DNA from 3 places in the Streptomyces sp. NPDC002138 genome. Region 1 is predicted to be linked to each of the others. Evidence: riboswitches for the same ligand, from Rfam matches in the RefSeq annotation. Region 1 holds a riboswitch; each other region holds the start of a gene.
The links. A riboswitch is a leader RNA that binds a small molecule or an ion and turns the genes downstream of it on or off. The one in region 1 is predicted to bind cyclic di-AMP.

Region 1 (7,585 bases):
CCCAGCTCCTTGATCACCGCGGCGTACTCGCGGCAGGCCGCGAAGGTGCGCTCCAGGGCCTCCGGAGCCAGCCGGCCGGTCTTGTCCACGCCCTGGCCGAGCCGGACGATGGTCATCCGCCGGTCCAGCTCGATCAGCTCGCCCGTCTCCGGGGTGCAGTCGGCGACCAGCAGGCGGATGGAGTTCGTACCGCAGTCGATGCCCGCGACGCGCGTCACGCGCCGGTCTCCGGCTGCTCCGCCGTCTCCGGCTGCTCCGCCTTCTTCTCCGCGCACGGCGTGACGCAGGCGCCCTTGGCCCACCACTCGGGCAGCATCGCGAGGGCCTCGTCGCCGAACGGGTTCACGCCGGGACCCGCGGCCAGCGAGTGACCCACCAGCACGTGCAGGCACTTGACGCGGTCGGGCATGCCGCCCGCGCTCGGGAAGCCCTCCAGCACCTCGATCGCGTCGCGCCGGGTGATGTAGTCCTCGTGCGCGGCCCGGTAGGCGGCGGCCAGCTCCGGGTCCGTGGCGAGGCGCGCCTGCATCTCCTTCATCACGCCGTTGGCCTCCAGCGTGCCGATGGCACCGGCGGCCCGCGGGCAGGTCAAGTAGTACAGCGTGGGGAACGGCGTGCCGTCGGGCAGTCGCGGGGCGGTCTCGACCACGTCGGGCTGCCCGCAGGGACAGCGGTGCGCGATGGCGCGCAGTCCGCGCGGCGGGCGGCCGAGCTGCTGCTCGAACGCGGCGATGTCCGCGTCCGTCGGCTCGGTCCGTGCGGTCTGGGGCGGGGGCGTCTGCATGCCTGGGGTGCGTCTTTCGGTAAGAGGTCGGTCGGTGAACGTCATTCGGCGGGGCGGTCGGCCTTGTCGATGCCGTCCCAGACGTTCGAGTACCAGGGCCGGTCGGCCGTCGCCGTGCCGGTGCCGCGGTGCTCCGCGGCCTCGGAGTCGACCATCGTGAAGCCGGTCTCCCCGGGCCGTACGTAGTGCAGGTGGCGGCGCGCCTGCTGCTCCGCGTACGCCCGGTCCTGCCAGCGGGCCTTCTCGTCGCGGAGTTCGTCCAGCCGCTTGCGCGCCCGGTCGGCGGTCCGCTGCTGGTCCGCGATCTCCGAGCGCTGGGAGACGTACTGGCGCATGGGATACGCGAGGGCGACGACCAGGGTACAGAGGACCAGCACCAGCAGCGCGGCCCGGCCGGTCAGCCGGCTGCGCCGGACCTGACGCCGCGACTGCGAGCGGTAGACGTGGGCCGCGGTCCGCTCACCGAGCTGCTTGAGCCTGGTAGCGGTCGAGAAGGTGGAGAACCGATCCCGGTTCCCGGCCATTGACCCCGCCTCCCCTGGTGCGCGCACACAGCAATACGTCCCCGCACACGGTACGGGACCGAGCGCGGGGACGTACGGAGGCTGTCAGGCCCCGCGGGGATTAACCCCGCGGAAGCCGGTCCCGAAGGAGATCAGCCCTTGAAGCGCGGGAAGGCGGAGCGGCCCGCGTACACCGCGGCGTCGTCGAGGATCTCCTCGATGCGCAGCAGCTGGTTGTACTTGGCGACGCGGTCCGAGCGGGCCGGGGCGCCGGTCTTGATCTGGCCGCAGTTCACGGCGACGGCGAGGTCGGCGATGGTGACGTCCTCGGTCTCGCCGGAGCGGTGCGACATCATGCACTTGAAGCCGTTGCGCTGGGCCATCTCGACGGCGTCCAGGGTCTCGGTCAGCGAACCGATCTGGTTCACCTTGACGAGCAGGGCGTTGGCCGAGCCCTCCTCGATGCCGCGGGCGAGGCGCTCCGGGTTGGTGACGAAGAGGTCGTCGCCGACGATCTGGACCTTGGTGCCCAGCTTGTCGGTGAGGGTCTTCCAGCCGGCCCAGTCGTCCTCGTACAGCGGGTCCTCGATGGAGACCATCGGGTACGCGGAGACGAGCTCCTCGTAGTACTCGGTCATCTCGGCGGCCGAGCGGGACTGGCCCTCGAACTCGTACTTGCCGTCCTTGTAGAACTCGGACGCGGCGACGTCGAGCGCGAGCGCGATGTCCTTGCCCGGGACGTAACCGGCCTGCTTGATGGCCTCGACGATGAGGTCGAGCGCGGCGCGGTTGGACTCCAGGTTCGGCGCGAAGCCGCCCTCGTCGCCCAGACCGGTCGAGAGGCCCTTGGTGTGCAGGACCTTCTTGAGGGTGTGGTAGACCTCGGCACCCCAGCGAAGGGCTTCGGAGAAGGACTCCGCGCCGATCGGGGCGATCATGAACTCCTGGATGTCGACGTTGGAGTCGGCGTGCGACCCACCGTTGAGGATGTTCATCATCGGAACGGGCAGCAGGTGCGCGTTCGGGCCGCCGAGGTAGCGGAAGAGCGGGAGGTCCGAGGCCTCGGACGCGGCGTGGGCCACGGCCAGGGAGACGCCGAGGATCGCGTTGGCGCCCAGGGAGCCCTTGTTGTCGGTGCCGTCCAGGTCGAACATGGCCTGGTCGATCAGACGCTGCTCGGTGGCGTCGTAGCCGACGAGCTCCGGGCCGATCTGCTCGATGACGGCGAGGACGGCCTTCTCGACGCCCTTGCCCATGTAGCGGTTGGGGTCACCGTCACGAAGCTCGATGGCCTCGAATGCACCGGTGGAGGCGCCGGACGGAACTGCAGCACGGCCGGTGCTGCCGTCGTCGAGGCCAACCTCGACCTCGACCGTGGGATTGCCTCGGGAGTCCAGGATTTCCCGGGCTACGACGACGTCGATGGACGGCACGAGCATCTCCTTCTGGGATGTGACGCTGGGTGTGCGGTGGCGTGTCAGGCCGTGGGACGGCCTTGCCGCTTAGAGCCTAACCGGCTCCGGGCACTCGGTCGGCCGACCAGCCGCTCCGTGGGATGAAAAAGGGTCTGAATACCCCTCTTACGTGACATACGGCAACGCCTGGGCGGGATGCCGGCCCCGGACGCACCACCGCCCGGCGCGTGAGGGGATACGCGCCGGGCGGTGGGGAACGCGAGTGTTACCGCGGGATTCAGCTGAGCTTCAGCTTCTGCCCCGGGAAGATCAGGTCGGCGTCCTTGACGATGTCCTTGTTCAGCTCGAACACCTGCTGCCAGCCGCCCTTGACGCCGTTCGCCTGGGCGATGGTGCCGAGGGTGTCGCCCGACTTGACCTCGTAGGAGCCGTTGCCCGTCTTGGGAGCCTCGGCCGCCGGGGCGGACTTGGTGGGGGCCGGGGTCTCGGCGCGCTCGGAACGGGTGACCGGGGCCTCGGGGCGCTTGGTCTCCTGCTTCGGCTCGGCCTTCTTCTCCGGCTTGCTCTGCGGCTTCGGCTTGCTGGGGGTCTCGGCCGAACCACCGTTGTAGGAGGAGCTCGACAGGCCCACGCCACAGGACGGCCACGCGCCCTTGCCCTGGCCCTTGAGGACCTTCTCGGCGATGGCTATCTGCTGCGACTTGGTGGCCTGGTTGGCCTGCGGGGCGTAGGCCTTGCCGCCGTAGGCGGCCCAGGTGGAGGACGAGAACTGAACGCCGCCGTAGTAGCCGTTGCCCGTGTTGATGGACCAGTTGCCGCCGGACTCGCACGCGGCGACGGCGTCCCACTGGGAGGCGGTCGCGGCGCTCGCGGCGCCGGCGGTCATCAGCGGAGCCGCCACGGCGACACCGGCGACACCGACGAGGGTGACGACACGGGTGGCCTTGGAGGCGCGACGGTGCTTGCCCTTGCCGGAAAGCAGCATGGTTTTCTCCTCACCGACGCCTGCGAAGTGAGCTGTCGGGTTCGGGCGGATGAGTTGCCCGGTCGCGCACCGAGGAGGTGCGCGGCTTAACCCCAAGCCGGTTCCGTGACCATCTCTCAATGGCCGGTTCCGGCACTTACCTTGGTTCCCCCGCTCCTGCCTTCGGCGCTTGCGCGACGACTGTTTCCTCCGTCCGCCGGCAGGATTCGGCGATGCGGTCGAAGGAGCCCGCGGTGGCGAGCGATTCAGAAGGTAGACAGGTCTCTCCCCGATGTTCAACGAGGGACATCGGGGAGAAACGGGCCCTACTTGCGCTCCCGGGGCGGGTGTTTGCGCAGGTGAGAGCGGGGTTTCCGGCAGTCGCCGACCAGGACACGCCAGTTGAACGGAAGAGATGCATGTCTCACTTGCACGAAAGGGACATACACGGCGATCTTCCCGCCCTAAGTGCCCCTATTTATGGCTTAGATCGAGATTCTGCCCCGGGGTGATCAGGTCGGCATCATGCCCGATGACCTGCTGATTGGCCTCGTAAAGGGCATTCCAGCCACCCTCGACTCCCTTGGCCTTCGCGATGGCCGTCAGGTTGTCGCCGCTCTTGACGGTGTACGTCGGGTCCGACAGGGCGTCAGGGGCGTTCGGAGCCTCGGCGGCGGGCGTTCCGCGGTGCTTTCCGCCACCCTCGCCCGTTTCGCCCTGCGGGAGGGCCACGGAGCCGGAAGGCGTCGACGGGGCCGCCGGGTTCGCCGGGGTCGAGGTCGCGGGAGCCGGAATGCCGGACGGCGAGGTCGACGGGCCGGTCGGGAGCGCCGGGGTGCCGGGCGTGGCCGGAGCGGGCGTGCCCGTGTGCCCCGTCGGCGCGCCGGGGCCGCCGGACAGCGGGTCCGGGGCCGGCATGACGGGCAGTACGGAGGTCAGCGGGGAGTCGGGCATCGCCGGCGGGGCGCTGGGCGAGGTGGTGGCCCCGGGGATGTGACCGGTCGAGGTCGGCGTCGACGCGGGGGCCGGGCCGCCGACCGGAGCCGGGGTGCCCTCGGGGCGCACCGGGGTCGGCGCGACCGAAGCGGAATGGCCGGGCGTGCCCGGATCGACGGTGGGCGCGGGGCCGGTGCGGGTGAGTCCCGAGGACTCCCCGCACAGCGGCCAGGCCTGCGGCCCCTGCGAGGCGAGCACGCGCTCGGCGATCGCGATCTGCTGCGAGCGACTGGCGAGGTCGGGCCGCGCCGCGAACTCCAGCCCGCCCGCGCTCTTCCACTGCTCCAGGGTGAACTGGAGGCCGCCGTACGACCCGCTGCCGAAGTCGGCGCTCCAGGTCCCGCCGCTCTCGCACTCCGCCACCCTGTCCCAGGTGGTGGTCTCCGCCGCGTTCGCGCCGGAGGCGGCGAACAGCGGTAGAGCGAGTGCGGAGCCGGCGACTCCGGCGGTGACGACAAGGGCGGGGACCTGACGGGGGCGTCTGTGGCGGCCGTTCCCGGAACGCATGAGGGTGGACCTTTCGCGTGGCGGTGGGGGGCGACGCGAACCTAGCCGGGTTCGAACGCTTGTCACAAGTCGATGATGCGCAGATCACGTCGAGGTCACAGAGTTGACTCTGCGTCAGTTGAGGCCCATGGAAGGGTTTATTCCGCATCTGAAACGTTTGGGGGTGTGAAGCGGACGGGAAGCGTGCGCAGGCCACGCATGATCAGTCCGCCGCGCCAGCGCAGCTCCTCGGGGGGAATGGCGAGTTCCAGATCGGGTAGACGCGTCAGCAAACTCGCGAGCGCCGTCTGGCCCTCCAGCCGGGCCAGCGGAGCGCCCAGACAGTAGTGGATGCCGTGTCCGTATCCGAGGTGCTGATTGTCGGTCCGCGAGAGGTCCAGGGTGTCCGGATCCTCGAACCGCGCGGGGTCGCGGTCGGCCGCCGCGAGGACCACGAGCACCGGATCGCCCGCCGGGACGTCCTGGCCGCCCAGGGTCAGCGGCTCGGTCGCATAGCGCCACGTCGCCAGCTCCACGGGTCCGTCGTAGCGGAGCAGCTCCTCGATCCCGGTCGCCAGCAGAGCGGACTCGCCGGCGGAGAGGGACTCCTGGAGGAGCGCGCGCTGACGCGGGTTGCGCATCAGGGCGTAGGTGCCGTTGCCGATCAGGTTGATGGTGGTCTCGAACCCGGCGAAGAGGAGCACGAAGCACATGGCGGTGGCCTCGGCCTCCGTCAGATGGTCGCCGTGGTCGCTCGCCCGGATCAGGTCCGAGATGAGGTCGTCGCCCAGGTCGTCGCGCTTGCGGTGGATCAGCTCTCCGAGATAGGCGCGGATCTTCTTCACGGAGCGGGCGACGCCGCCGCGCGGCCCGCCGCCGTGGCGGATCATCATCCCGGCCCAGTCGCGGAAGTCGTCCTGGTCCTCGCGCGGTACGCCGAGCAGGTCGCAGATGGCGTAGATGGGGAGCGGAAAGGCGAACTCGTGGATCAGGTCGGCCTCCCCCTTCTCCGCGAAGGCGTCGATGAGCCGGTCGGTCAACTCCTGGACCCGCGGGGCGAACTCGGCGACCCTGCGCGGGGTGAACGCCTTCGACACCAGGCGCCGCAGCCGCGTGTGGTCCGGCGGGTCGATGTTGAGCAGGTGCGTCATCAGGCCCGCGCTGCGCTCGCCGGGAATGCCCGTCTTGCCCGGCTCGGCGTGGTGCACCGGGTTCTTGCTCAGCCGCTGGTCGGCGAGGGCCTGCCGGGCGTCGGCGTACCGGGTGACCAGCCAGGCCTCGACCCCGCTGGGCAGCTTGGTGCGGTGCACGGGTGCGTGCTCGCGCAGCCAGGCGTAGGCGGGATACGGGTCGGTCGCGAACTCCCACGTGAAGAGTTCGGGTCCGGCGGCGGGGCAGCCGCCTTCGCGGCCGGCGGCGGGCTCGGCGGCGGGCTCGGCGGCAGCCTCGGCGGAGGACTCGGCAGGGGGCTCGGCGGGGGTTTCCTGGTGCACCCGCCGACCGTACCCCGCCCCTCGCCGGTCATCCCATATGACTGGTTTTCCGCGGCTGGCCGTAGATCACCCTTCCCTTGACCCCGGGATCGCGGCCGCTCCTACTGTCGCTCTTGTGGATGTGAGGATCTTGAAGAGCAGTTTCGCCGTGGTGGAGCGACGGGCCGAGCACGCGGTCAAGTACTTCTACACCCATCTGTTCTGGAACAATCCCGGCATTCGTGAGCTCTTCCCGGCCGCCGCCCCGGACATGGAACGCCAGCGGGACCGGCTCTTCGCCGCCCTCACCCATGTGATCGCGCACATCGACGACGAGACCCTCATCCCCTATCTCCGCGACCTCGGCCGCGACCACCGCAAGTTCCTCGCGCGCCCCGAGCACTACGACGCCGTCGGCGCCAGCCTGCTCGCCGCGCTCGCCGAGGCCAGCGGGCCCGCCTGGACCCCGGTCGTCGAGGAGGCGTGGAGCGCGGCCTACCGGGCGATCGCCGACCTGATGACCGCGGGCGCCGCCGCGAGCCAGGACCCGCCGTGGTGGGACGCCGAGGTGGTGCGCCACCTCCGGTACGGCACGGACATCGGCGTCCTGACGCTGCGGCCGCACCTGCCGCTCCCCTATCTCCCCGGCCAGTACGTCAGCGTGAGCTGCGCCCGGGTGCCGACCACCTGGCGCACGTACTCCCTCGGCAACGCGCCCCGCGCCGACCACACCGTCGACCTCCACGTCAGCCGGATCGAGGGCGGCCGCCTCAGCACCGCCCTGGTCCAGGACGTCGCGCCCGGCGAGGTGCTGCGGCTCGGCGCGGCGGGCGGCCGGGTCACCCTGCGCCACGAGGGCCGTCCCGCCACGTTCATCGCGGCCGGGACGGGCTGGGCGCCGGTGCGCGCCATGCTGGAGGAGCTGATGGCGCGGCCGCCGGGGCACGACGTACGCCTCTTCGTCG
Region 2 (7,585 bases), on a different contig from region 1:
GACTTCCGACTTCCGGCCGCCGATATCCGTGGCGTCATAAAGGGAAGCGGAAATAGCCGCCCCACCCGTCCTTTGTATACGCGCCGTGTTAAAGGCCGCCGCTCGCCGTGTTTACGGCAGGTTGCGAAGTCCTCACGCGCAGCCGGTGCGCCCCCGCCGCGCGGTCCGCGTGGGCCGCGGTCAGCGCCCGCGCCCGCTCCGCGTCGCCGCGCGCCACCGCGTCCACGATCGCGCCGTGCTCCGCCCAGGACTCCACCGGCCGCACGGGGGCGTCCACGACGTACATCCAGGCCACCTTGTGCCGCATCTGGGTGAGCAGCGCGATCAGGCCGGGGCTGCCTGAGGCCTGCGCGAGCGTCTCGTGGAACCAGCCCCCCAGGGCCCGCAGATCGTCCCCCTGCCCCCTCCTGGCCCGCTCCTGCCCCAGCCTGACCAGCCCCCGCAGCACCTTGAGGTGCGCCTCGCCGCGCCTGTGGGCGGCGCGGGCCACGGCGAGGGGCTCCAGCAGCATCCGGACCTCCAGCAGGTCGGCCGCCTCCTGCTCGGTGGGCTCGGCGACACAGGCGCCCGCGTGCCGGCGGGTGGTGACGAAGCCCTCGGACTCCAGGGTGCGCAGGGCCTCGCGGACGGGGACGCGGGAGACTCCGTAACGCCGGGCGAGCACCTCCTCGGTGAGCCGGACGCCCGGTCCGAAGACCCCGGAAACGATGTCGTCGCGGATCGCCGTACAAACCGCGTGCGCGGGAATTCGCAAGACCGGACCTCCGCTGAATACCGCTGCCGCCGATTCCATTGCGTCGACTCTATTGCAACACGCGATATTTTCCGAGGACGGGCGGAAATGAGCGACCACGACGGGCCACCGGCGCCGCGCGCACGACGCGAAGGCCCCGGCTCGATGAGCCGGGGCCTTCGGGACGCTGCCGTGCGGGCGGGATCAGATGTTGACGCCGCGGGCCCGCAGGTAGGTCAGCGGGTTGATGTCCGAGCCGTACGACGGGCCGGTGCGGGCCTCGAAGTGCAGGTGCGCGCCGCTGACGTTGCCGGTGTCGCCCGACAGGCCGATCTGCTGCCCGGCGGTGACCTGCTCGCCGGCCGAGACGCTCAGCCGGGAGAGGTGCGCGTACTGGGTGTACGTACCGTCGTTGTGCTTGATGACGATGTTGTTGCCGTACGCGCCGCCGTTGCCGGCCTCGACGATGACGCCCGCGCCGACGGCGCGCACGACGGTGCCCACACCGGCGTGGAAGTCGATGCCCGTGTGGCTGCCGGAGGACCACATGCTGCCGCCGACGCCGTACTGGGTGCTGACGTAGGAGCCCTCGATCGGCGTCACGAAGGCGTTGAGGCGCTTGCGCTCCTCTTCGCGGTCCGCACGCTCCTTGGCCTCGCGCTCGGCCTTGACCTTGGCCTCGGCCATCCGCTTGGCCTCGGCCGCCTTCGTCCGCGCCTCGTTCTCGGCCTGCACCCTGAGGGCGGTCGCGTCGGCGGCGTTGCGCTGGGCGTCGGCCTGGGCCTCGAGGTCACCGGCGAGGTCGGGGGCGACGACGGCCTTCATGTTCGAGTCGGCCGGAGGGGTGCTGCTGTGGTTGTCCGCGGCGAAGGCCGGGGCGGCGAGGGTGGCCGCGACGCCGGTGGCGGCGAGGGCGGCTATGCCGGCGACGCTTGCGGTCTTCCGGCTCAGACGGCTGGAACCGCGGTGCTTGCCGCCGGAGGAGGAGGCACGAGAGCTGCCGAACGCCATGAAGGGGCTGATCCTTTCCTTCCTTCTCGCCTACCGGGTTAGCTGACGGGTTCGGAGCAGGAAGGTCTCCTACGGGCCCTCTCTCGCGAGACGGTCCGATTCACCCCAGGGACTGTGGGTCCCCGGCTCCCCAGGCTCGCGCCTGACGGGGACTCGGCGATCGCTGCCCGGTGCCGCGAGTGCGGCGCGTACAACTGACGGACAGCACGGCCGACGCTAGGCGGATCATCCGGTAATCACCAAACACACACGCCCCATTGTTACCTACGTCACGTGACATAGAAGCAACCTCTCCACCAAACGGACAAAAGGGGTTCTGGTGGTCAAGCCACCAGAACCCCTCCTCGCACGCTCAGTTGGCGACGACGCTCACGTCACCGATTCCGAGGGCCCGCACGGGCGCCTCGATCTGCGCGGCGTCGCCGACCAGGACCGTGACGAGACGGTCCACCGGGAAGGCGTTGACGACGGCCGACGTGGCCTCCACCGTGCCCGTCTCTGCCAGCCGCGCGTACAACTGCGCCTGGTAGTCGTCCGGCAGGCCCTGCTCGACCTGGTCGGCCAGGGTCCCCGCGACGGACGCGGCCGTCTCGAACTTGAGCGGGGCGACGCCCACCAGGTTCTGCACCGCCACGTCCCGCTCGGCGTCGGTCAGGCCGCCCTCCGCGAGGGTGCGCAGCACCTTCCAGAGGTCGTCCAGCGCCGGGCCGGTGTTCGGGGTGTCCACCGACCCGCTGATGGCGAGCATCGACGCGCCGGTGCCGTCGGCCGTGGACCGCAGCACCTGCCCGAAGGCGCGCACGCCGTACGTGTACCCCTTCTCCTCGCGCAGGACCTTGTCCAGACGGGAGGTCAGGGTGCCGCCCAGGCAGTACGTGCCCAGCACCTGGGGCGCCCAGACCCGGTCGTGCCGGTCCGCGCCGATCCGCCCGATCAGCAACTGCGTCTGGACCGCGCCCGGCCGGTCCACGATGACCACGCGGCCCGTGTCGTCCGCGGTGATCGGCGGCACGGGGAGCGGCGCGGCGGCGTTGCCCGTCCAGGTGCCGAGGGTGTCCGCCAGGACGGCGTCCAGGTCGATGCCGGTCAGGTCGCCGACCACGACCGCGGTGGCCGTGGCGGGGCGCACGTGGGCCTCGTAGAAGGCGCGTACGGCCGCGGAGTCGATCCGGGCGACCGTCTCCTCGGTGCCCTGGCGCGGGCGGGACATCCGCAGCGTGGCCGGGAACAGCTCCTGGGAGAGCTGCTTGGCGGCCCGGCGCTGCGGGTTGGCCAGCTCGTGCGGGATCTCGTCGAGCCGGTTGCGCACCAGGCGGTCGACCTCGGAGTCGGCGAAGGCGGGGGCGCGCAGCGCCTCGGCGAGCAGGCCCAGGGCCTTGGCCAGGCGGGAGGCCGGGACCTCCAGCGAGACCCGGATGCCCGGGTGGTCGGCGTGCGCGTCGAGGGTGGCGCCGCAGCGCTCCAGCTCGGCCGCGAACTCCTCGGCGGAGTGCTTGTCGGTGCCCTCGGACAGCGCGCGGGCCATGATGGTGGCCACGCCGTCCAGCCCGGCCGGCTCGGCGTCCAGCGGGGCTTCGAGGTTGATCTCGACGGCCACCACCTGCTGGCCGGGCCGGTGGCAGCGCAGCACGGTCAGGCCGGTCGCCAGCGCGCCGCGCTCGGGGGCGGGGAACGCCCACGGCTTGGCCTCGCCGGGCTGCGGCTGGGGGTGGAAGGTCATCGTGACGGCTGCGGTGTCGCTCACTGCTCCACCCCTTCGTTCTCGTCGTTCTCGGCGGCTTCCTCGGCGTCCTCGGCCGCGATCGGCTCGTAGACGAGCACCGCGCGGTTGTCCGGACGCAGGCGGGCGGCGGCCACGGCCTGGACCTCCTCGGCGGTGATGTCGAGGACGCGGCCGACGGCGGTGAGCGCCAGTTGCGGGTCGCCGAAGAGGACCGCGAAGCGGCACAGTTCGTCGGCGCGGCCGGCCACCGTGCTCAGCCGGTCCAGCCATTCGCGCTCCAGCTGGGCCTGCGCGCGCTCCATCTCCTCGGCCGTCGGGCCCTCGGCGGCGAACCGCGCGAGTTCCTCGTCGACGGCGGCCTCGATGTCGGGTACCTCGACCCCGCCGGAGGTCTTGACGTCCAGCCAGCCGAGCGAGGGCGCGCCGGCCAGGCGCAGCATGCCGAAACCGGCGGCCACGGCGCTCTGGTCGCGGCGCACCAGGCGGTTGTGGAGCCGGGAGGAGTCACCGCCGCCCAGGATGGTCAGCGCCACGTCGGCGGCGTCGCAGTCGCGGGTGCCGTCGTGCGGGAGCCGGTAGGCGGCCATCAGGGCGCGGGCCGGGACCTCCTCGACGATCTCCTCGCGCAGCTGGCCGCCCATGGTGTCGGGCAGCGCGCCGTCGCGCGGCGGCTGCTTGCCGTCGTGCGAGGGGATGGTGCCGAAGTACTTCTCGACCCAGGCGAGCGTCTGCTCGGGGTCGATGTCCCCGACGACCGACAGCACGGCGTTGTTGGGCGCGTAGTACGTGCGGAAGAAGGTCCGCGCGTCCTCCAGGGAGGCCGCGTCCAGGTCGGCCATCGAGCCGATCGGCGTGTGGTGGTACGGGTGGCCCTCCGGGTAGGCGAGGGCGGTCAGCCGCTCGAACGCCGTGCCGTAGGGGACGTTGTCGTAGCGCTGGCGGCGCTCGTTCTTGACGACGTCGCGCTGGTTCTCCATGGACTCCTCGTCCAATGCGGCCAGCAGCGAGCCCATCCGGTCCGCCTCCAGCCACAGCGCGAGTTCCAGCTGGTGCGTCGGCATCGTCTCGAAATAGTTGGTCCGCTCGAAGCTGGTGGTGCCGTTGAGCGAACCGCCGGCGCCCTGGACCAGCTCGAAGTGGCCGTTCCCGGGGACGCTCTTCGAGCCCTGGAACATCAGGTGCTCGAAGAGGTGAGCCAGACCGGTCCGGCCCTTGACCTCGTGACGCGAACCGACGTCGTACCACAGGCAGACCGCGGCGACCGGGGTCAGGTGGTCCTCGGAGAGCACCACGCGCAGGCCGTTGGCCAGGCGGTGCTCGGTCGCTGTCAGGCCGCCGGAGCCGGCCTGAGCTGTGGCCGTGTGACCCATGGGCATGTGGTCCCTTCGATCGCGATGTAGAGAATTCCGTCAGACCTGTCACTGTATGCAAGCGCGTCGGCCCCTGGAGAAGTTCCCGGGTCACTCCTGGGTCGGAGTCGGCGTTGTCGGTGCCTCGGGCCACAATGGTCCGCGTCAGACCCAGCCCCCATCACCATGGTTAAGGAGCCGCGCAGCGATGGCCCGCCGCAGCACGAAGACCCCGCCGCCGGAGGATTTCGAGGAGAAGATCCTCGACATCGACGTCGTCGACGAAATGCAGGGCTCCTTCCTCGAGTACGCGTACTCGGTGATCTACTCCCGCGCCCTGCCCGACGCCCGGGACGGCATGAAGCCGGTACACCGCCGCATCGTGTACCAGATGAACGAGATGGGCCTGCGCCCCGACCGCGGTTACGTGAAGTGCGCCCGCGTCGTCGGCGAGGTCATGGGCAAGCTCCATCCGCACGGTGACGCGTCGATCTACGACGCCCTCGTGCGCATGGCCCAGCCCTTCTCGATGCGCCTGCCGCTGGTCGACGGCCACGGCAACTTCGGTTCCCTCGGCAACGACGACCCGCCCGCCGCCATGCGGTACACCGAGTCCAGGATGGCCGACGCCGCCTCGCTCATGACGGAGTCCATCGACGAGGACACCGTCGACTTCACCCCGAACTACGACGGCCAGGAGCTCGAACCCGGGGTCCTGCCCGCGGCGTACCCGAACCTGCTGGTCAACGGCGCGTCGGGGATCGCGGTCGGCATGGCCACCAACATGCCCCCGCACAACGTGGGCGAGGTCATCGCCGCCGCCCGGCACCTGATCCGCTACCCGGAGGCCGACCTGGAGGCGCTGATGCGCTTCATCCCGGGTCCGGACCTGCCGACCGGCGGCCGGATCGTGGGCCTGTCCGGCATCAAGGACGCCTACGAGAACGGGCGCGGCACCTTCCGGATCCGCGCGACGGTCTCCGTGGACAACGTGACGGCCCGCCGCAAGGGTCTGGTCGTCACCGAACTGCCCTTCGCGGTCGGCCCCGAGAAGGTCATCGCGAAGATCAAGGACCTGGTCGGTTCGAAGAAGCTCCAGGGCATCGCCGATGTGAAGGACCTCACGGACCGCTCGCACGGTCTGCGCCTGGTCATCGAGATCAAGAACGGCTTCCACCCCGAGGCCGTGCTGGAGCAGCTGTACAAGCTGACGCCGATGGAGGAATCCTTCGGCATCAACAACGTCGCCCTGGTGGACGGCCAGCCGCTGACGCTGGGCCTCAAGGAGCTGCTGGAGGTCTACCTCGACCACCGCTTCGAGGTCGTGCGCCGCCGCAGCGAGTTCCGCCGCACCAAGCGGCGCGACCGGCTGCACCTCGTCGAGGGCCTGCTGGTGGCCCTCGTCGACATCGACGAGGTCATCCGGCTGATCCGCGACAGCGAGAACTCCGCGCAGGCCAAGGCCCGGCTGATCGAGCGGTTCTCGCTGAGCGAGATCCAGACCCAGTACATCCTGGACACCCCGCTGCGCCGGCTCACCAAGTTCGACCGGCTGGAGCTGGAGAACGAGCAGGACCGCCTCAACGGCGAGATCGACGAGCTGACCGGGATCCTCGAGTCGGACACCGAGCTGCGCAAGATGGTCTCCAACGAACTGGCGGCGGTCGCGAAGAAGTTCGGCACCGAGCGGCGCACGGTGCTGCTGGAGTCGGCGGGCTCGACGGTCGCGGCGGTTCCGCTGGAGGTCGCGGACGACCCGTGCCGGGTGCTGCTCTCCTCCACCGGTCTGCTGGCCCGTACGGCCAACGGCGAGCCGCTCGCGGTCGCCGAGGAGGGCGCCGCCCGGGCCAAGCACGACCTGATCGTCTCGCAGGTCGCGGCGACCGCGCGGGCCGATGTGGGCGTGGTGACCTCGGCCGGGCGGCTGCTGCGGCTCGCGGTGATCGACCTGCCGCAGCTGCCGGACACGCACGCGGCGCCGAACCTGGCGGGCGGGGCCCCCGTCGCGGAGTTCCTCTCCGGGCTGGAGGCGGACGAGACGGTGGTCTGCCTGACCTCGCTGGACGAGTCCTCCCAGGGTCTGGCCATCGGCACCGAGCAGGGCGTGGTCAAGCGCGTGGTGCCGGACTATCCGGCCAACAAGGACGAGCTGGAGGTCATCGGCCTCAAGGACGGTGACCGGATCGTCGGCGCGGTCGAGCTGCGCACGGGTGAGGAGGACCTGGTCTTCATCACCGACGACGCCCAGCTGCTGCGGTACCCGGCGGGGCAGGTCCGCCCGCAGGGCCGTCCGGCGGGCGGCATGGCGGGCATCAAGCTCTCCGAGGGCGCCAAGGTGATCCACTTCTCGGCGGTGGATCCGGCGGGCGGGGCCGTGGTGTTCACCGTCGCCGGTTCGCACGGCACCCTGGACGATTCGATGCGGTCGGGCAAGCTCACCCCGTTCGACCAGTACCCGCGCAAGGGCCGGGCCACCGGCGGCGTGCGCTGCCAGCGGTTCCTCAAGGGCGAGGACGTGCTGGTGCTGGCCTGGGCGGGCGGCACCCCGGCGCGTGCGGCGGGGGCCAACGGCGCCCCGGCCGAGCTGCCGGAGACGGACCCGCGCCGCGACGGCTCGGGCACCCCGCTCCCGGCGGTGGTGACCGCGCTGGCCGGAGCGGTGCTCTAGAGGTGCTCTAGGGCTCCAGGGGATCCGGCTCGCCGGCCGGGTCCCCCGCCTCCTGGCGGACGTACCTCAGGACGCCCCACATGCTCTCGGCGGGGGCGTCC
Region 3 (7,585 bases), on a different contig from region 1:
ACGCCCGCAGGCTGGACGACGGCCGGGTGGTCGTCGTACCCGAACGGCCGGTGTTCAGCACCCGGGTGAACCGCGAGGCCGACTGGCGGCTGATCCTCGTCGTCGACGTCTCCGGTTCGATGGAGGCCTCGGTCGTCTGGTCCGCGCTGACCGCCGCCGTACTGGCGGGAGTTCCCATGCTCTCCACCCACTTCCTCGCCTTCTCCACGGAGGTGGTTGACCTCACGGGCCAGGTCGAGGACCCCTTGTCGCTACTGCTCGAAGTACGGGTCGGCGGCGGTACGCACATCGCCGCCGGGCTCGCGCACGCGCGCTCGCTGATCACCGTGCCGAGCCGCACGCTGGTCGTCGTGGTCAGCGACTTCGAGGAGGGCGGGCCGCTCGGCGGGCTGCTCGGCGAGGTCCGCGCGCTGGCCGCCTCGGGGGCCCGTCTGATGGGCTGCGCCGCCCTCGACGATTCCGGTACGCCCCGCTACTCCGTCCCGGTCGCCCGGCAACTCGTCGCGGCCGGAATGCCGGTGGCCGCCCTCAGCCCCCTCGCCCTGGCCCGCTGGGTCGGCGACCGCCTCCGTGGAGACCGCCCGTGATCCCCATCCCCGACACCGATACGGCCGGCACCGGAGCGGGCGGCACCGATCGGGCCGCCGCGCTCGCGCCGGTGGCCGCCGACGTGCTCGCCGAGGCCGTCGGGCAGCTCAGCCCCCGGTTGCGCAAGAAGCTCGACGCCACCGTCGAAACCTGCGCGGCGGGCAGTCCGCCGGCCCTCACGGCGGCCGACGGGAGCGTCTCCTACCGCTTCGGCGAAGACGCCCTGGTCACCCTGCGACCCGGACCCTCCGGGACGGTCACCGATCCCGGCCAGGCCACCTGCAGCTGCCTCCTGAACCCCCGCTGCCTCCACCGCACCGCGGCCCTCGCGGTGTCCCCGCTCGCCGAACCCAAGGAACCCGCCGCGGAAAAGGAACCCGCCGCGGAACCGGAAGAGCCGGATCCGGGAGCCGGGTCCGCCGTCCAGGACCGTCACGAGCCCGGCACCACCGCACCCCGCACCCCCTCCGAGCCGGCCGCCGAACCGGAACCGGAACTCCCACCCGCACTCGAGCCCGAACCCCCGCTGACCGCCGCGCAGGTGGTGGCCGCCGCGGCCCTGTGGGAGGCGGCCGCCGTGGCACTGGCGGCGGGGGTCCCCGCGGGCGGAGCCGTCGTCCAGGCCGAGCTGCTCCGGGCCGCCCACACCGCGCGCCTCGCGGGGCTGCCGCGCGCCGAGGCTGCCGCGCTCCGGGTGGTCCGCGGGCTGCGCGCCGCCCGCGAGCGCAGTGCGGCCCAGCGCCTGACCGAGCTGACCGGAGCTTTCCGGGAGCTGCTGTACACCGCCGCGGTGCCGGACCCCGGCGGTGCGCGGCGCGGCTACCGCTCCGGCGGCAGCCTGCGCGTGCACGGTCTGTGCCGGGAGCCGGTGCTCTCCGCCGCCGGGCACGGGGGAGTGGTCACCCACCTCGTCGGCTCCGACGGCGCCCGTTACACCCTCGCCGACGTCCGCCCCGGCGGCCTGGCCCGGGCCCGTGGCGCCGGATCCGCCTCCGTGGCGCTCGGCGGCGCCGCCCTCGACCACGCCGGTCTGGCGCGGGGCGGTCTGCTGGTGTCGGGGGCCACGGTCTCCGAGGACGGCCGCCTCGGTGCGGGCCGCGGGGTACGGGCGACTCCGCTGCGCGGGATCGACTGGAGCGCGGAACCGGCCGCGGCCGCCCTCTTCGCCCGCCCGGCCGCCGACGCGGTGGCCCGGGCCCTGGCCGGCTCCGCGACCGGGTGGCCCACCGCCGACCCCGGGCTGCTCGGCTGTGACGTGCTGGTGGTCGGCCCGGCGGGGGACCGGCTGCTGGTGCGCGAGCTGTCGCCCGACGGCTCGGTACGTCCGGACGCGCCGCTGATCGGCCTGGTCCCGGCCCATCCGCACCCGGAGCTGCCGCACACCGCGAACCTGCGCCGCCTCGCGGAGCGTCCCGGGATGGCGCTGCGCGTGCTGGGGCGGCCCGATCCGGACCGGGCCGCCACCCTGCGCCCGCTCGCCGTCGGCCCGGTGCCCGGAGCGGCGTACACGCTGCGGCTGCCGCCGGAGTGGCTGGGCCGGGCCGACCTCGGCTACGACCGGCTCCAGGGGGCCCACCTCCCGGCCGGAGCCCCGGGACCCGCCGCGGGCGTACCGGACGTACCGCCCGTACCGCCCATGCCGAACACTCCGCACCTGCCGACGACCCCGGATCCGCTGCGCGACTCACCGCTCTGGCGGGTTCGACGGCTGCTGGAATCCGGGGTCGCGGGGGGCCGCCGGGCGGTGGCGGAGGCGGCGCGGGGCGATCTCGCCCCGGCCGGGGGTCCGGAACCGCTGCGCCGGGCCGGGTTCGCGGCGGCCGGGGAGCTGACCGCGGAGCTGGCCGCCGAGGCGGACCGGCGCTCCCGGGACGTCTTCGGCCGCCTCGTCGATCCCGGGGCTGACCGCTACGCGTGGGCCTGGCTGGCCGCGGCCACCCATCTGCACGCCGCGCAGCGGTCGTTGGTGGCCGCGTCCTGGTGTGCTTCGGCTCAGTAGGCGCTGTTGACGTTGTCGATCGAGCCGTAGCGGGCGGCGGCGTAGTTGCAGGCCGCGGTGATGTTCGCGACCGGGTCGTAGGAGTCGGCCGCGGTTCCGGGCACGTGGTACGCCCGGAAGGTGGGGTCGATCACCTGGAGGAGGCCCTTGGAGGGGATGCCCGCCGCCGCGTTGGAGTCCCAGTTGTTGATCGCGAGGGGGTTGCCCGAGGACTCGCGCAGCACGTTGCGGCGAATTCCGTCGTAGGTACCGGGAATTCCGTGCTGGGCCATGATCTCCAGCGACTGCCGGATCCAGCCGTCGAGGTTGTTGGCGAACAGCGTGGTGGGCCGCGCGGAACGGTCGGCCCGGGCGGGCTCGGCCGCGGAACCCCGCGCCGCGGGCGCCGTCGTGGCGGCCGCCGTTCCCGAACTCGCCTTCGCCGGGCCGCCGATCGTCAGCTTGGTGCCCGGCCGAATGACCGACGGGTCGCTGCCGACCACCGCGCGATTGTCCTCGTACAGCTTCTTCCAGCCGCCGCTCACGGAATGCGATTGTGCGATCTTGGAAAGGGTGTCACCCGCCACCACGGAATAGATCTTGGGTGCGGCCGCCTTTGCGGCAACGCCGGAAACCGAGGTCGAAACCGAGGTCGAAACCGAGGCCGCGGCCGAGGTGGTGGTCGTGGCCGGCTGGGCCGCCGGCTGCGCGGCCTCGGCGCCGGAAGCGCTGATCAGGGGGAGAGCGAGTGCGATGCCACCGGTGCCCGCGACGGCGAGCAGTCGGGCGAGCTGGCTGGTCTTGGGACGGCGGTGCTTGCCCGTTGCGGACATGGCGAATTCCTCTCCGTCGCCTGCGAGGTGAGCTGTCGGGTTCGGACGGGAGCTGTCCGGCCGCGCCGTGGCACGGCATGTTCCAGACATGCGTGAGACATGAAGGAGACATGCGTGTCAGTGGCGCGACTTCACCCCGAGCCCGTCCGGATTCAAGATCCGGACCGGCGGCCTACCTGGTTCCCCCGCTCCTGCCGTACGTGAGTGGGATGGGTTCCCGGGTGGCGGCAGGATTTGGCGGTCCACCCGGATTGCGGTGACCGTAAGCGAGGGGGGAGGCAGGGAGCAAGGACTTGAATTCCACGCGGTGATCGGTATATCGATACCGGCCGGTGGAATTCATCCCGGCCGTGCCGGGCGGGGAATGCCGAATTTCATTGCGGCGCCCGGAATTACGCGTTCCGCAGGCCTCGCGGGGGACTTGGAGGGGGGCCGTCCGGCGTGACTCACATCACCGGAGGCCCGCCCCTACCGCATTCAAGGGCAAATCACCCATACATACTTATTCAGGCAGCTCCGCGAGCCGGCGCAAAGCCTCTCGCACCGAGGTCCGGCCGGCCGGCAGCAGCGGCAGCCGCACATCGGGCGTCGGGATCCGCCCCTGCGCGTGCAGCACCCCCTTCAGCACCACCGGATTCGGCTCGGTGAACACGGCCGCCGACAGCCGGGCCAGCGCGTGCCCCAGCGCCCGGGCCCCCACCGCGTCACCCGCCCGCCACGCCGCGTCGAGCGCGGCGAACCGGTCCGTGGCCAGATGTGCCGAGGCCAGGATCCCGCCGCCGGCCCCGAGGGCGAGCAGGGGCGAGACGTACGCGTCGTCGCCCGCCATCACCGTGAACCCGTCCGGCAGTTCGCCCAGCAGTGCCACCGTGTCCTCGTCGATGCCGCCCACGGCGTACTTGACCCCCGCGACCCCGGGCAGTGCCCCGAGCGCCCGCAGCGCCCGGGCGTGCAGGGGCTGACCGGTCCGGTAGGGGATGTGGTAGACGATCAGCGGTACGGGAGCGAGCGCCGCCAGCCGCTCGAAGTGCGCCAGCACCCCCGCCGCCGAGGGCCGCACGAACGACGGGACGGTCACCAGCGCGGCCCGGGCCTCCGGCCACCGCCGCAGCCGCTCCAGCGCGGCCTCGCTCGCCCGGGTGCCGCTGCTCCCCGCCCCCACGCTCAGGAACGCCCCGCGCTCCCGGCAGACCCGGGCGCACACCTCGGTGACCGCGTCGCGTTCCGCCTCGTCCAGGCTCGCGGCCTCGGCGGTCGTGCCGAGGGCGGCGATGCCGGTCGCGCCCGCCGTGAGCACCTCGTGGGCCAGGGCCTCCAGGGCGTCCAGGGCGACGCCGCCGGACGCGTCGAAGGGGGTGATGAGCGGTACGTGGATGCCGTGCAGGAAGGGGGTTGTGGGGTGGGAGGTGGTCGTGGGGTGGGCGGGGGTCGTGGGGTGGGCGGGTCCGGCCACCGTGTCCTGTGCCGTCTGCTGCTTCTGCGCCATGGGTACGAGGGTGGCCGGACCCCGAGCATCGGGTCCAGTTCGCATTTCTTTCCCTACCCGTAAGCTGAGCCGATGCTCGACCTACGCCGCCTGCGCCTGCTGCGCGAACTCGCCCGCCGCGGCACCATCGCCGCCGTCGCCGAGGCGCTGGCCTTCAGCCCCTCGGCCGTCTCCCAGCAGCTCTCCGTCCTCGAGCGCGAGGCGGGTCTGCCCCTGCTGGAGCGCACCGGCCGCCGGGTCCGGCTCACCCCCGCCGGTCACCATCTGGTCGGCCACGCGGAAGCGGTGCTGGAGCGCCTGGAACAGGCCGAGGCGGATCTCGCCGAAGCCCGGGGCGGGCCGGCCGGGGCCCTGCGCGTCGGTGCCTTCCCGACCGCGACCCGGGCCATCGTGCCCGCGGCCCTCGTCACCCTCGCCCGGCGCCACCCGGCCCTCGAGGCGATGGTCTCGGAGACCGACCCCGCCGCCGTCGCGGACGCCCTGCGGGCCGGTGACCTGGATGTGGCGCTGGTCCACGAGTACGACTTCGTTCCCGCGCCCGAGGAGCCGGGCCTGACGGCCGAGCCGCTGTTCCGTGAGGCGATGTACCTCGCGGAACCGGCCCCGCCCGGCCCCGCGGCCCCCGGTCCCGAACCGGCCCCTGCCTCCACCCCTGCCGCGGGGCCCGATCAGGGCGCGCTGCTGCGGGCCCACCGCCGCGCGCCCTGGATCACCGCGACCCCCGGCACCCTCTGCCACGCCATGACCGTCCGGGCCTGCCAGGCCGCCGGCTTCACCCCGCGGGAGCGCCACCGGGTGGACGACTTCGCGACCGTGCTCGCCCTGGTCGCGGCCGGGCAGGGGGTGGCCGTCGTACCGCAGCTCGGCGTGACCGGGTCCGTCGGGTCCGTCGGGCCCGCGGTGTCCGGGGCGCCGGGTGAGTCCGGGATGCCCGCCGTGCCCGGGGTGCGCCTCACCCGGTTGCCGATGGAGCGGCGTACGAAGATCGCCTTCCGGAGCGGGGCCGCGGCCCACCCGGCCGTGGCCGCCTTCGCCGCCGCCCTGCGCGCGGCCGTACCACCGGACCTCGCGCCGTAGAGGTGGTGATCGCCGCAGCCGAGCCGAGCCCCGGCCCTCGTCGAAAACGTGACACAACTCCCGCACCGGGCCACCCGTGCGGGCCCCGCCGTGTACGTTCGCGGTACGGGACGGATCACATGAGAGCGGGGTATGACGTGACGCATCGCGTACGAGGGGTCATCGCACGGAGCAAGGGCGCACCGGTGGAGACGACAACGATCCTCGTGCCCGACCCGGGACCCGGTGAGGCGCTCGTACAGGTGCAGGCCTGCGGGGTCTGCCACACCGACCTGCACTACCGCGAGGGCGGCATCAACGACGCGTACCCCTTCCTCCTCGGCCACGAGGCGGCCGGAGTGGTCGAAGCCGTCGGGCCCGATGTCACCGGGGTCGCCCCCGGTGACTTCGTGATCCTCAACTGGCGGGCCGTGTGCGGCCGTTGCCGGGCCTGCAAGCGCGGCCGCCCCTGGTACTGCTTCGACACCCACAACGCCACCCAGCCCATGACCCTCGAGGACGGCACCCCGCTCTCCCCGGCCCTGGGCATCGGCGCCTTCGCCGAGAAGACCCTGGTCGCCGCCGGGCAGTGCACCAAGGTCGACCCGGCGGCCTCGGCCGCCGCCGCCGGACTGCTGGGCTGCGGCGTGATGGCGGGCCTGGGCGCGGCCATCAACACCGGCAACGTCGGCCGCGGCGACTCGGTGGCCGTCATCGGCTGCGGGGGCGTGGGCAACGCGGCCGTCGCCGGGGCCGCTCTGGCCGGTGCGGGCCGGATCATCGCGGTGGACCTGGACGACCGCAAGCTCGAACTGGCCAGGGGACTGGGCGCCACCCACACCGTCAACGGCCGCACCGAGGACGTGGTCAAGGCCGTCCAGGCGCTGACCGGCGGAAACGGCGCGGACGTCGTCATCGACGCGGTCGGCCGCCCGGAGACCTACCGGCAGGCCTTCTACGCCCGTGACCTGGCCGGGACCGTGGTCCTCGTCGGCGTCCCGACACCGGAGATGACGCTCGAACTCCCGCTGCTCGACGTCTTCGGCCGCGGCGGCGCCCTCAAGTCCTCCTGGTACGGGGACTGTCTGCCCGAGCGTGACTTCCCCCTGCTGATCGACCTCTACCTGCAGGGCCGCCTCGACCTCGACGCCTTCGTCTCCGAGACCATCCCGCTCGACGGGGTGGAAGAGGCCTTCGCCCGGATGGAACGCGGCGAAGTACTGCGCTCGGTCGTCCAGTTCTGACCACGGGAGACCGGCCGGTCCGACCACGGGAGACCGGCCGGTCCGACCACGGGAGACCGGCCGGCTCCGCGCGGCAGACATCAGCCCCGCCGGCGTTCTAGGCGCCGCCGGAGGCACGGGAACGCCCACCCGGGACGCAATCCACCGCACCGACCTTGGGATCCGTACGTGACCAACACCAGCCACCGCCCGGGCCAGAGCTACCGTCAGCCCGGCGTCGTCCTCACCGACCACCACTTCACGGTCCCGCTGGACCACGACCGCCCGGACGGCGAGCACATCGAGCTGTACGCCCGCGAGGCCGTGGCCACCGGCAAGGACCCGGCCTCCCTGCCGTGGCTGCTCTACCTGGAGGGCGGCCCTGGCTTCGGCGCCCGCCGCTTCACCGGCCGTCAGGCCT

Region 2: it holds a riboswitch for cyclic di-AMP, as region 1 does, so the genes downstream of both, ABT084_RS28540 (M23 family metallopeptidase) here and ABT084_RS29640 (transglycosylase family protein) in region 1, are expected to answer to the same signal.
Region 3: it holds a riboswitch for cyclic di-AMP, as region 1 does, so the genes downstream of both, ABT084_RS07835 (LysM peptidoglycan-binding domain-containing protein) here and ABT084_RS29640 (transglycosylase family protein) in region 1, are expected to answer to the same signal.

What each region holds. Positions count from the first base shown of each region.
Region 1 covers NZ_JBEOXE010000060.1:806-8,390, forward strand. The annotation lists gene ABT084_RS29620 (Ppx/GppA phosphatase family protein) at 1-218, opposite strand, end outside; gene ABT084_RS29625 (DUF501 domain-containing protein) at 215-784, opposite strand; gene ABT084_RS29630 (FtsB family cell division protein) at 826-1,308, opposite strand; gene eno (phosphopyruvate hydratase) at 1,440-2,726, opposite strand; gene ABT084_RS29640 (transglycosylase family protein) at 2,980-3,687, opposite strand; cyclic di-AMP (ydaO/yuaA leader) riboswitch at 3,690-3,865, opposite strand; gene ABT084_RS29645 (transglycosylase family protein) at 4,141-5,169, opposite strand; gene ABT084_RS29650 (cytochrome P450 family protein) at 5,307-6,641, opposite strand; gene ABT084_RS29655 (globin domain-containing protein) at 6,763-7,585, shown strand, end outside.
Region 2 covers NZ_JBEOXE010000054.1:29,290-36,874, reverse strand. The annotation lists gene ABT084_RS28545 (GntR family transcriptional regulator) at 89-754, opposite strand; gene ABT084_RS28540 (M23 family metallopeptidase) at 938-1,744, opposite strand; cyclic di-AMP (ydaO/yuaA leader) riboswitch at 1,758-1,913, opposite strand; gene ABT084_RS28535 (M16 family metallopeptidase) at 2,097-3,464, opposite strand; gene ABT084_RS28530 (M16 family metallopeptidase) at 3,485-4,837, opposite strand; gene ABT084_RS28525 (DNA gyrase/topoisomerase IV subunit A) at 5,025-7,484, shown strand; gene ABT084_RS28520 (CobW family GTP-binding protein) at 7,492-7,585, opposite strand, start outside.
Region 3 covers NZ_JBEOXE010000008.1:164,452-172,036, reverse strand. The annotation lists gene ABT084_RS07845 (DUF5682 family protein) at 1-587, shown strand, start outside; gene ABT084_RS07840 (hypothetical protein) at 593-2,587, shown strand; gene ABT084_RS07835 (LysM peptidoglycan-binding domain-containing protein) at 2,581-3,399, opposite strand; cyclic di-AMP (ydaO/yuaA leader) riboswitch at 3,404-3,618, opposite strand; gene ABT084_RS07830 (dihydrodipicolinate synthase family protein) at 3,902-4,885, opposite strand; gene ABT084_RS07825 (LysR substrate-binding domain-containing protein) at 4,958-5,962, shown strand; gene ABT084_RS07820 (S-(hydroxymethyl)mycothiol dehydrogenase) at 6,100-7,185, shown strand; gene ABT084_RS07815 (alpha/beta fold hydrolase) at 7,354-7,585, shown strand, end outside.